3 regions of the Ralstonia sp. 110700041-2 genome follow, and region 2 is predicted to be linked to each of the others. Evidence: predicted binding sites of a transcription regulator. Region 2 holds the regulator's gene; each other region holds the start of a gene.
What was found. The regulator FliA, encoded in region 2, starts transcription of late flagellar genes. The targets are predictions, from matches to a motif close to CTAAAGTTTNNNNNNNNNNNGCCGNTA.
Positions count from the first base shown of each region.

Region 1: fliD (flagellar filament capping protein FliD) is a predicted target of FliA. The motif match lies at 2,094-2,120, and genes of this name have one in related genera.
Region 3: ACUXH0_RS00650 (flagellin N-terminal helical domain-containing protein) is a predicted target of FliA. The motif match lies at 1,232-1,258, and genes of this name have one in related genera.

Region 1 covers NZ_JBSFAI010000018.1:62,950-66,223, reverse strand. The annotation lists gene uvrA (excinuclease ABC subunit UvrA) at 1-1,965, shown strand, start outside; gene fliD (flagellar filament capping protein FliD) at 2,163-3,274, shown strand, end outside.
Region 2 covers NZ_JBSFAI010000003.1:211,741-215,014, forward strand. The annotation lists gene flhF (flagellar biosynthesis protein FlhF) at 1-625, shown strand, start outside; gene ACUXH0_RS05885 (MinD/ParA family ATP-binding protein) at 641-1,426, shown strand; gene ACUXH0_RS05890 (RNA polymerase sigma factor FliA) at 1,435-2,196, shown strand; gene ACUXH0_RS05895 (nucleobase:cation symporter-2 family protein) at 2,575-3,274, shown strand, end outside.
Region 3 covers NZ_JBSFAI010000001.1:138,665-141,938, forward strand. The annotation lists gene fliD (flagellar filament capping protein FliD) at 1-101, opposite strand, end outside; gene ACUXH0_RS00650 (flagellin N-terminal helical domain-containing protein) at 300-1,121, opposite strand; gene ACUXH0_RS00655 (LuxR C-terminal-related transcriptional regulator) at 1,528-2,163, shown strand; gene ACUXH0_RS00660 (putative bifunctional diguanylate cyclase/phosphodiesterase) at 2,169-3,274, opposite strand, start outside.

The DNA of each region.
Region 1 (3,274 bases), on a different contig from region 2:
ATGTTCTCGTACAACAGCAAGCACGGCTGGTGCGCGAGCTGCGTCGGTACCGGGCTGGCGCTCACGCGCGAACAGCGCGCCGCGTTTGACGACACCGTGCTCAGCGGAGACGATCGCGGCCGCGAGCAGACGCTTCCTTCAGAGGAAGTCGATCCCGAAGGCATGACCGACCTGCCCTGCCCGGATTGCAACGGCACGCGCCTGAACCCGACGGCGCGCGCCGTCACCTTTGCCGACAGGCCCATCGTCGACATTGCGCAGTGGACGGTCAGCCAGACCCGCCGCTGGGTCGAGGGCCTGGACCTGACCGGCCGGGACGCCGACATCGCCCGCGATGTGGTGGCCGAGATTCACAGCCGCCTGTCGTTCCTGGAGGAAGTCGGCCTGGGCTACCTGAGCCTGGATCGCGCCGCGCCAAGCCTGTCGGGCGGTGAAGCCCAGCGTATCCGCCTGGCTGCGCAACTCGGCAGCAACCTGCAAGGCGTGTGCTACGTGCTGGATGAGCCGACCATCGGCCTGCATCCGCGCGACAACCAGATCCTGCTCGACGCGCTGCGCAAGCTGGGCGACAAGGGCAACACGCTGGTGGTGGTCGAGCATGATGAAGACACCATCCGCCGGGCCGACCACATCATCGACATCGGCCCGGGTGCCGGCAAGCGCGGCGGCACGCTGGTTGCGCAAGGCGGCGTGCAGGATCTGGCCGCGCAGCCGGATTCGCTCACGGGCCGGTTCCTGTCGCAGCCGATCGAGCATCCGCTGCAGCCCCGCCGCCAGGTGGTTGCGCCGCGCGGCGGCACGCAGGCGGTGCCGGAGCAATGGCTGACGGTGCACGGCGCCAAGCTGCACAACCTGCGCAACGTCACCGCGACGATGCCGCTGTCGCGTCTGGTGGCGATTACGGGCGTTTCGGGCTCGGGCAAATCGACGCTGGCGCGTGATGTGTTGATGACGAACCTGCTCGATGCGGTCGGCCGTTCGGTGCTGTCTTCGCCGGCTACGCGGCGCGCACGCAAAGCCGCGCAGGCAGAGGCGCCAGAGGCGAAGATGCCGCGCAAGCTCGACGTCAAACACGACTGGCACGGCTGCGACAGCGTCATCGGCTGGGAAACCATCGACCGCGTGCTGGAAGTCGACCAGACGCCGATCGGCAAGACGCCGCGCTCCTGCCCCGCCACGTACATCGGCGTGTGGGACACCATCCGCAAGCTCTTTGCCGACACACTCGAGGCGCGGGCACGCGGCTACACCGCCTCGCGCTTCTCGTTCAACACCGGCGACGGCCGCTGCCCTGCCTGTGAAGGCCAGGGCGTGCGCACCATCGCCATGAGCTTCCTGCCCGACGTGAAGGTCGGCTGCGACGTCTGCCACGGCCAGCGCTTCAATGCAGAAACGCTGGCCGTCACCTGGCGCGGCAAGAACATCGGCGATGTGCTGACCATGGAGATCGACGAAGCGGTCGAATTCTTTGGTGCGATGAACAGCATCGCCCACCCGCTGCAGTTGATGAAGGACGTGGGCCTCGGCTACCTGACGCTGGGCCAGCCCTCGCCCACGCTGTCCGGCGGCGAGGCGCAGCGCATCAAGCTTGTCACCGAGTTGTCCAAGGTGCGCGACGACGTGACGCGCCGCGGCCAGAAGCCGCCCCACACGCTCTACGTGCTGGACGAGCCGACGGTGGGCCTGCACATGGCCGACGTGGCCAAGCTCATTCGCGTGCTGCATCGCCTGGCGGACGGTGGCCACAGCGTGATCGTGATCGAGCACGACCTTGATGTGATTGCCGAGGCGGACTGGATTCTCGATCTCGGCCCCGAAGGCGGCGATGAAGGCGGCACGATCGTCGCGGCTTGCGGGCCGGAGGCGTTGACGCGCGTGGCGGCCAGCCATACTGGCGCAGCGTTGGTGCCGGTGCTGGCGCGCGGCAAGCAGGTCGATCCGAGCAAGGAAGGCGAGACGGTCTAGCGTGGCGCGCGGCGGTCTCCGCCCAGGTGGAGACCGCCGGCGTGGGGCGCAAGCTTCATGTGGCGCCAGCAATCCTTTCGCTTTCCTGAGCAAACCCGGGCAGAAAGCCTGTCGGAGCTGGGTTTGCCCTAAAGAAGGGCGCCTCGCCGCCGTCACATTGTGGAGATTGTGAAGAAAGCGTTTGCGCGCGTCCGACCATGGCCACCTCGTCCACGAGCAACAACTACGTTCCGCCGATCTCCATTCCGGGCATCGGGACGAACATCGACGTCAACACCCTTGTCACGAAGCTGATCCAGGCGGAAAGCAAGGGCATGACGCTGCGGCAGACGCAGCAAAAGGCCTTTCAGGCGCAACTGTCGGCAGTCGGCTCGCTCAAAAGCGCGCTGTCGACCGTCCAGACCGCGATGGCGGCCCTGAACAACCCGGACACATTCACCGGCAACAAGGCCAGCGGGCACGACACGTCGATCCTCACGGCTTCGCTGTCCAATACGGCGCCGGCTGGCTCGTACCAAATCAACGTGACGCAGCTTGCGCAGGCGCAGGTGGTATCGGCCGCCGGGCAGGCGTCCAGCAAGACGCCCATTGGCGGCGGCACGCCCACCACCCTCACCTTTTCTTTTGGGAATGTCTCGGGCGGCAGCTTTGCCAATGGCAAATACACGGGCGCCACGTTCACGCAGAACGGCAACCAGGCCGGCAGCTCGATCACGATCGACCCATCGAACAACACGCTCGCCGGTATCCGCGACGCCATCAATAGCGCCAACCTTGGCGTCTCGGCCAGCATCGTCAACGACGGCAGCAGTTCGCCTTATCGGCTGGTGCTGACGTCCACTGCGGGCGGCGCCAATTCGGAGATGAAGATTTCCGTGTCGGGCGACCCGGCCCTGCAATCCCTGCTGAGCCACGACCCGGCCGGCACGCAGAACATGACCGAGGTCGCCACAGGCCGCAACGCGCTTGCCACTGTCAACGGCATCAGCGTGCAAAGCGCCACCAACACACTGACGGACGTGGTGGATGGCACGTCGTTCACGCTCGCCAAGACCGGCAGCACGACCGTGACGGTGGGCAGCGACGCGGGCCAGGCCAGCCAGTCGGTGCTGAACTTCGTCAAGGCGTACAACGCGCTGCGCATCCAGCTCAACGCGCTGACCAAATTCGATACCGCGAACGCCGCCAACAACGGCGCGCTGGCCGGCGACGTCAGCACGAAGGCGATGATCAACCAGCTGACAGACGTGCTGGGCCAGGGCATCGGCAACGGCGCGTTCCAGTCGCTCGGCAGCATCGGCGTGACGAT
Region 2 (3,274 bases):
GCTGCGCCATGGCGCATCGCGCGTGGCACTGCTCTCGACCGACAGCTACCGGATCGGCGGCCACGAACAGCTGCGCATCTACGGCAAGATCCTGGGCGTCTCGGTGCATGCCGTGAAAGACGCGCAAGACCTGAGCCTGGCGCTGAACGACCTGCGCGAGAAGCACGTGGTGCTGATCGACACCATCGGCATGAGCCAGCGTGACCGCGCCGTGTCCGAGCAGATGGCGATGCTGCATGCCGTGGGCCCGTCGATCAAGCGCCTGCTGCTGCTCAACGCTGCCAGCAACGGCAAGACGCTCGATGAAGTCGTAGGTGCCTACCGCGACGCCAACCTGGCCGGCTGCATCCTGACCAAGATCGACGAGGCTGCCTCGGTGGGCCATGCGATGGACGTGATGATCCGTCGCCGCTTGCCGCTGCACTACGTGTCGTACGGCCAGCGTGTGCCGGAAGACATTGCAGTGCCGAACAAGAAGCTGCTGATCCACCGCTCGTTCCGGGCCGGTGCAGAGCAGTCGTCGTTCTCGCTGGATTCGGATGAATCGTTGCTCGTGGCGCAAGGCGCGGTGTTACGCAACGCAGGCAACCGCGAACCCGGCCTGGCCGCTTTCGATTTCGCCTGACAAGGGGGCGCGACCATGACGACGCCATTCGCCAAGGATCAAGCCGCAGGGCTGCGGCGCATGCTCGGTCATGCCGCTGCCCGCCGGGTGCTGGTGATCGGTGCGGAAGAGCAGGTCGATGACTTTGTCGACAACCTGCGCATCGCGCTGTCCGCCATGGGCCGCGACACGGCGGTAGTGAACGCCCAGACCATGCTCGCCATGCCCGGCGTGCTCGAGCAGTACGACGAGACGGCGGATGTGACGCTCGTGGCCGCGCATTTTGGCACCCGGGCGCTGAGCACCGTGGCTGAGGCGTGCGACGACGTGCTGCTGACCTTCTCGGATGGTCCGGAAGGCCTCAAGAGCGCGTACACGCTACTCAAGAAAACCGCTGTGCTGCAAGGCAGCGCTGGCATCCGCACCGTGGTGTGCGGCGCGCACTCGGTGGATTCCGCCGTGCGCGTGTTCGGCAACCTGGCCAACACCGTGGGCCAGTACCTGAACACCCGTATCGATTTCGCCGGCTACCTCCCTGAGGACCGGCACGTAGAACTCGCGCTCTCGCTCGGCAAGCCCGTGGCGAGTGCGTTTCCCGCATCGCCTTCGGCCATGGCCTTCCGCCAGCTTGCCGAAGAAATGTTGAGCTGGGCCAGCGCCGAGGCCCAAGCCGGTGATGGCAGTGTGCCGTCGCGGGTGGTCATGTCGGCGCGGGCACCGGCACAGCTGGCAGATGAATCGGCGCAGGCAACGTCAATGTCGGCATCGACAGCGACAGCGACACCCGGCGCCACCGCACGCGCGGCCGAATTGGTTTATTGAGGCGCAGCATGAACGAAGCGTCAAAGGCAGGCATGGATATGTACACCGCAACCGGTCGCAAGACCAAGTCCGACGAGATGGCCACGTACGCACCCCTGGTGCGCCGCATTGCCAACCAGATGATGGTCAAGCTGCCGGCCAGCGTTGAGCTGGACGACCTGATCCAGGCCGGCATGATGGGCTTGCTCGATGCGCTGTCGCGCTATGAGGAAACGCAGGGCGTGCAGTTCGAGTTCTACGCGGCCCAGCGTATTCGCGGCGCGATCCTGGACGAACTGCGCGGCTCGGATTGGCTGCCGCGCGGCCTGCGCCGCAACGCGCGCACGATCGAGCAGGCAATCCAGAAGCTGCAGCAGCAGAAGGGCCGCGCGCCCACCGAAACCGAGATTGCCGTAGCGCTGGGCATGTCGCTGGCCGAATACCAGAAGCAACTGGTCGACCTGCAAGGCAGCCAGTTGCTGTATTACGAAGATTTCGACCGTGAAGACGCTGACGCCTTCATCGAGAACCGAGCACCCGAGAACGACGCCACGCCGCTGGACCAGCTGCTGGACCACGACCTGCGCGAATCGGTTGTCGCTGCCATCGAGGGACTGCCCGAGCGCGAGAAGCTGATGATGAGCCTCTACTACGAGCAGGATCTGAACCTGCGTGAAATCGGCGCCGTGATGGGCGTGTCGGAGTCGCGCGTGTGCCAGATCCACAGCCAGGCGATTGCCCGCATCCGTTCGCGCCTGCGCGATCGCGCATGGCTGCCGACGCCGACCTGATATGAGGTCGGCTGAGAGCTGCTAACAAAACCCTCTGCTTCACTGGGTTGGATGGCGGCTCTTGGTCTCAGCTTTACCTGCCAGGTATTTCTACTGCGCGGTCAGCGACTCATGTCGCGGCCGCGCTTTTTCTTTGGGGCCTCGGTCACGAGGCACGCTTGGAGGCGTGAAACAGGTAGATCACGGCGCACATGCGTTTCAGAACGCAAAATATGTACACAAAAAACGTATGTAATTGTTGACAGAAAAATGGCGCCCATCCAAGATTCCGGCAAATACGCGGCATCACGCCGCATGAATGCCGGCGGATGGAACCCGCCCCATCCGCCTAAAGCACGCTCCCGGCATTGACACGGGGGCGGCCCCAGGAGACAGACAATGCGCCAATCCCCCGGCCAACCCACGCCTTCTTCGTCAACAATCGCTCACGCCGTTGCCGATCCCGTCAACGAGTTCCTGCCGCTGCCGCGCCTGTTCGCGCTTGGCCTGCAACACCTGCTGGTGATGTACGCCGGGGCGATTGCCGTGCCGCTGATTGTCGGCAATGCGCTCGGCCTGTCGAAGAGCGATCTCTCCTATCTCGTCAATTGCGACCTGTTTGCGGCTGGGATCGGCACGCTGATCCAATCGCTCGGTTTTCTGATTTTCGGGATCCGCCTGCCGGTCATGATGGGCGTCACGTTTGCCGCGGTTGCCCCGATGATCGCCATCGGTGTGGAGCCCGGCATGGGGCTGCCCGGCATCTTCGGGGCGTCGATCGTTTCCGGCGTGTTCGGCATTGCCGTTGCACCGCTGATGGGGCGGCTGCTGGGCCTGTTCCCGCGCGTGGTGACGGGCACGGTCATCATGCTGATCGGTTTTTCGCTGCTGAGCGTGGGGATCAACTGGGCTGCGGGCGGCCAGCAGATGATTCCGCAGGTGGTGGATGGCGCGCGCCACATGGTGCCGAACCCGGCGTTTGGCGATCCGTTCGGCCTCGCCATTGCGGCGCTCGTGCTGGTGACGATCCTGCTGCTGACCAAGTTCGGTAACGCGCTGCTGTGCAATATCGCGGTGCTGCTTGGCATCGTCACGGGCA
Region 3 (3,274 bases), on a different contig from region 2:
CTGGTCACCAGCGAATTGACGTCGATGCTCGTCCCGATACCGGGAATGGAGATCGGCGGTACGTAGTTGCTGGTCGAGGAGGAGGTAGTGGTAGTCGCCATGATCGGGTCCGATAAGCATCTGCGCCAGCGGAAGTCTCTCTACACAACGGCACGGGCCGCAGCTTCTTTAGGGCAGGTTATGCAGGCGCCACCCACGCAGAAGAGGGGTATCCGACAAAAGGAAAAAGGCCGACGCCCCCGAGGAGCGCCGGCCCTTGGCCCAGCCGCAAGACGGCTGGGTGGCATCCAGCTTACTGATTAGCCCTTCAGCAGGCTCAGGATGCTGTTCGGTGCCGAGTTGGCTTGCGCCAGCATCGCCGTACCCGCTTGCTGCAGGATGTTCTGACGGGTCATGTTCGAGGTTTCCGACGCATAGTCCGTATCGATCAAGGACGACTTGGCAGCCGACAGCGCGGTGTTGTTCGACGTCAGCGTGTTGATCGTCGAGTTCAGACCACTTTGCTGAGCACCCAGGTTGGCGCGAGCCGCCTTCAGGTTGGTCAGATCGGTGTCGATGGCCGCCTGTGCGGCGGTCGCGTTGGCAGTCGAGGTCACGCTCGTGCCGCTCAGCGTACCGAAGGTCGACAGGTTGGCGTTGGAGACCGAGGTCACATCGGTCGCGGCATTCTGGCCGTACTGGAACGTCGTGGCCGTAACCGAACCGTCGAACAGCTTGTTGCCGTTGTAGTTCGCGTTGGTCTCGATGTTCTTGTTGGCGGTGGCCAGCTTTTGGTATTCCTTGTCCAGGTTGGCCTGGTCGGTGGTCGACAGACCGCCGTTGTTGGCTTCCACGGCCAGTTGGCGCATACGTTGCAGGTTGTTTTCAACCTGGCCCAGGTACGAGTCGGCCGTTTGCAGATACGACATCGCCTGGTTGGAGTTCTGGATACCTTGCGTCTGCGAGTTCAGCGTGGTGGTCAGGCTGGAGGCCACAGCGTAGGCGGCGGCGTCATCCTTCGCGCTGTTCACGCGCAGGCCGGTCGACAGACGTTCCAGCGAGGTCTGCAGCGCATCCTTCGATGCCGACAGTGCTTGCTGCGTTTGCAGGGACGAGATATTGGTATTAAGGCTGAGGGACATGACGGCTCCTAAGTTTCCCGATGGTTTGTTGCCCGTGTTTGCTGATTCCGGCTAGGCCGGGCAACGTGACCTGCAACTTGAAGGGGATCAGGTCTGCGTTGTACTCAGGTTATCGGTGGCCTCGGAGGAAAGTTTAGGGTCGCCTTGACAAATTTGTGCGTCGGCGGCGGTTTGGGCTTGCGGGCGCCTGACTTTCGGCACCCCTCCAAAAGAGGCGGTGCGCCTGCTTCTTGGCCTTCGGGCCCTCGGCTATACTCGTTCGACCAGTTCATAGGCGCCTGCATCTTTCTATATAGAGCGCCACATACAGCACAGATGGGGAGTTGCAAGCCCGCCAGACGGCCCAAGGCCTGCCGGCGGAAAGAAGAGCTCGATGCGAGCCCGCGTTTGACCCGCAACACCCACCATGCTCAATGTCCTGATCGTCGAACCGCACGATATTGCCCGTGTCGGCCTGCGCCAGATCCTCAAGGATTCGCGCCTGGCCCGGCAGATCGAGGCCGTGCCGGACCTGCGCGATGCCAATAACGACCTGCTCGCACAGCGCGAGTGGGACGTCATGCTGTTCTCGGTGGAATCGGCCACCGGAGACGAATTCCAGACCATCAAGACCGTGCGCCAGCAGCATGCGCGTTTGGCCGTGCTGGCGCTGGGCCGCCACCCGGAAGCGCTGCTTGCCGTACGGGCGCTCAAGGCGGGCGCCGCCGGCTACCTGCCGATGGACGCCAGCCAGCCGCAACTGCTGGCAGCCATCAACGCCATCTCGAAAGGCAAGAAATACCTGCCTTCGGACCTCGTGGAAGTCCTGGCCGACAACCTGAATGTCGACTGGGACAAGCCCCGCCACGACATCCTCTCCGACCGTGAATTCCAGACGCTGCGCATGCTCGGCTCCGGCCGCACGCTGGGCGAGATTGCCGAGGCGCTGCAGATCAGCGTCAAGACGGTCAGCGTGTATCGGGGGCGCGTGCTCTCGAAGATGAAGCTGCGCAACAATGCCGAGCTCACCATGTACGTGGTCAGCAACAGCTTGCAGATCTGAGCGCGCTATGAGAACCGCGGGACACGCTCGCCGTAACGGCGGGCGTTCTCGCGCACGAGATCCTGTACCGCAGCCGGTTCCAACGGCCGCGTGAGCAAATAGCCCTGAAACTCGTCGCAGCCGACTTCGCGCAGGAATTCAAGCTGGCCGATGGTTTCCACGCCTTCGGCCACGGTCTTCATGCCCATGGCTTGCGCCATCATGATGATGGCCCGCGTGATGGCCGCGCGCTCGACCACGTGCGGCAGGTCTTGCACGAACGAACGGTCGATCTTCAACGTATCGATCGGGAAGCGGTGCAGATACGACAGCGATGAGTATCCGGTACCGAAATCGTCCAGCGCCAGCGATACGCCCATGGCGCGCAGCTCGGTCAGCAGGGCATGCAATGACGGATCGTCGCGAATCAGAATGCCTTCGGTCATCTCCAGTTCCACCGCGTTGCCGGGCAAGCCACTGGTCGACAGCGCGCCACGCACCATCCCGCTCAACTGCCCGGAGCTGAATGCCTGGCCCGAGAGGTTGATCGACATGCGCAAGTCCGGCAGCCCGATGCGGCGCCAGCGTGCAAGCTGGTCGCAGGCGGCGCGCAGAATCCAGCGGTCGATCTCGACAATAAGACCGGTTTCTTCGGCGTCCTGAATGAACTGGCCGGGCATCATGTGGCCGAAATCGGCCGAGTTCCAGCGGATGAGCGCTTCCACCCCGACAATGCGGCCGCTCCTGACGTCCACGCGCGGCTGGTAGTCCGCATAGAACTCGTTGCGGTCGCTCGCGCGGCGCAGGCCCGATTCAATGCGGAAGCGGCGCGAGACGCGGTCGTCAAGGTCGCTGGTAAAGGTCTGGAAGTTGTTGCGCCCGCGCTCCTTGGCCAGGTACATGGCGGCATCGGCCTTGCGCAGGAGCGTGTTCGGGTCGTCGCCGTCGTGGGGTGCCACGGCAATGCCGATCGACACGCCCAGATACAGCTCCTGCCCCTCGATATGGAAGGGCGCGCTGATGGCCGAGAGGATGCGCTCGGCCACGCGCCGCGTGCCCAGGCCATCGAGCGCTTCGAGCATGACGACAAATTCATCGCCGCCCAGGCGCGCAACGGTGTCGGCTTCGCGCG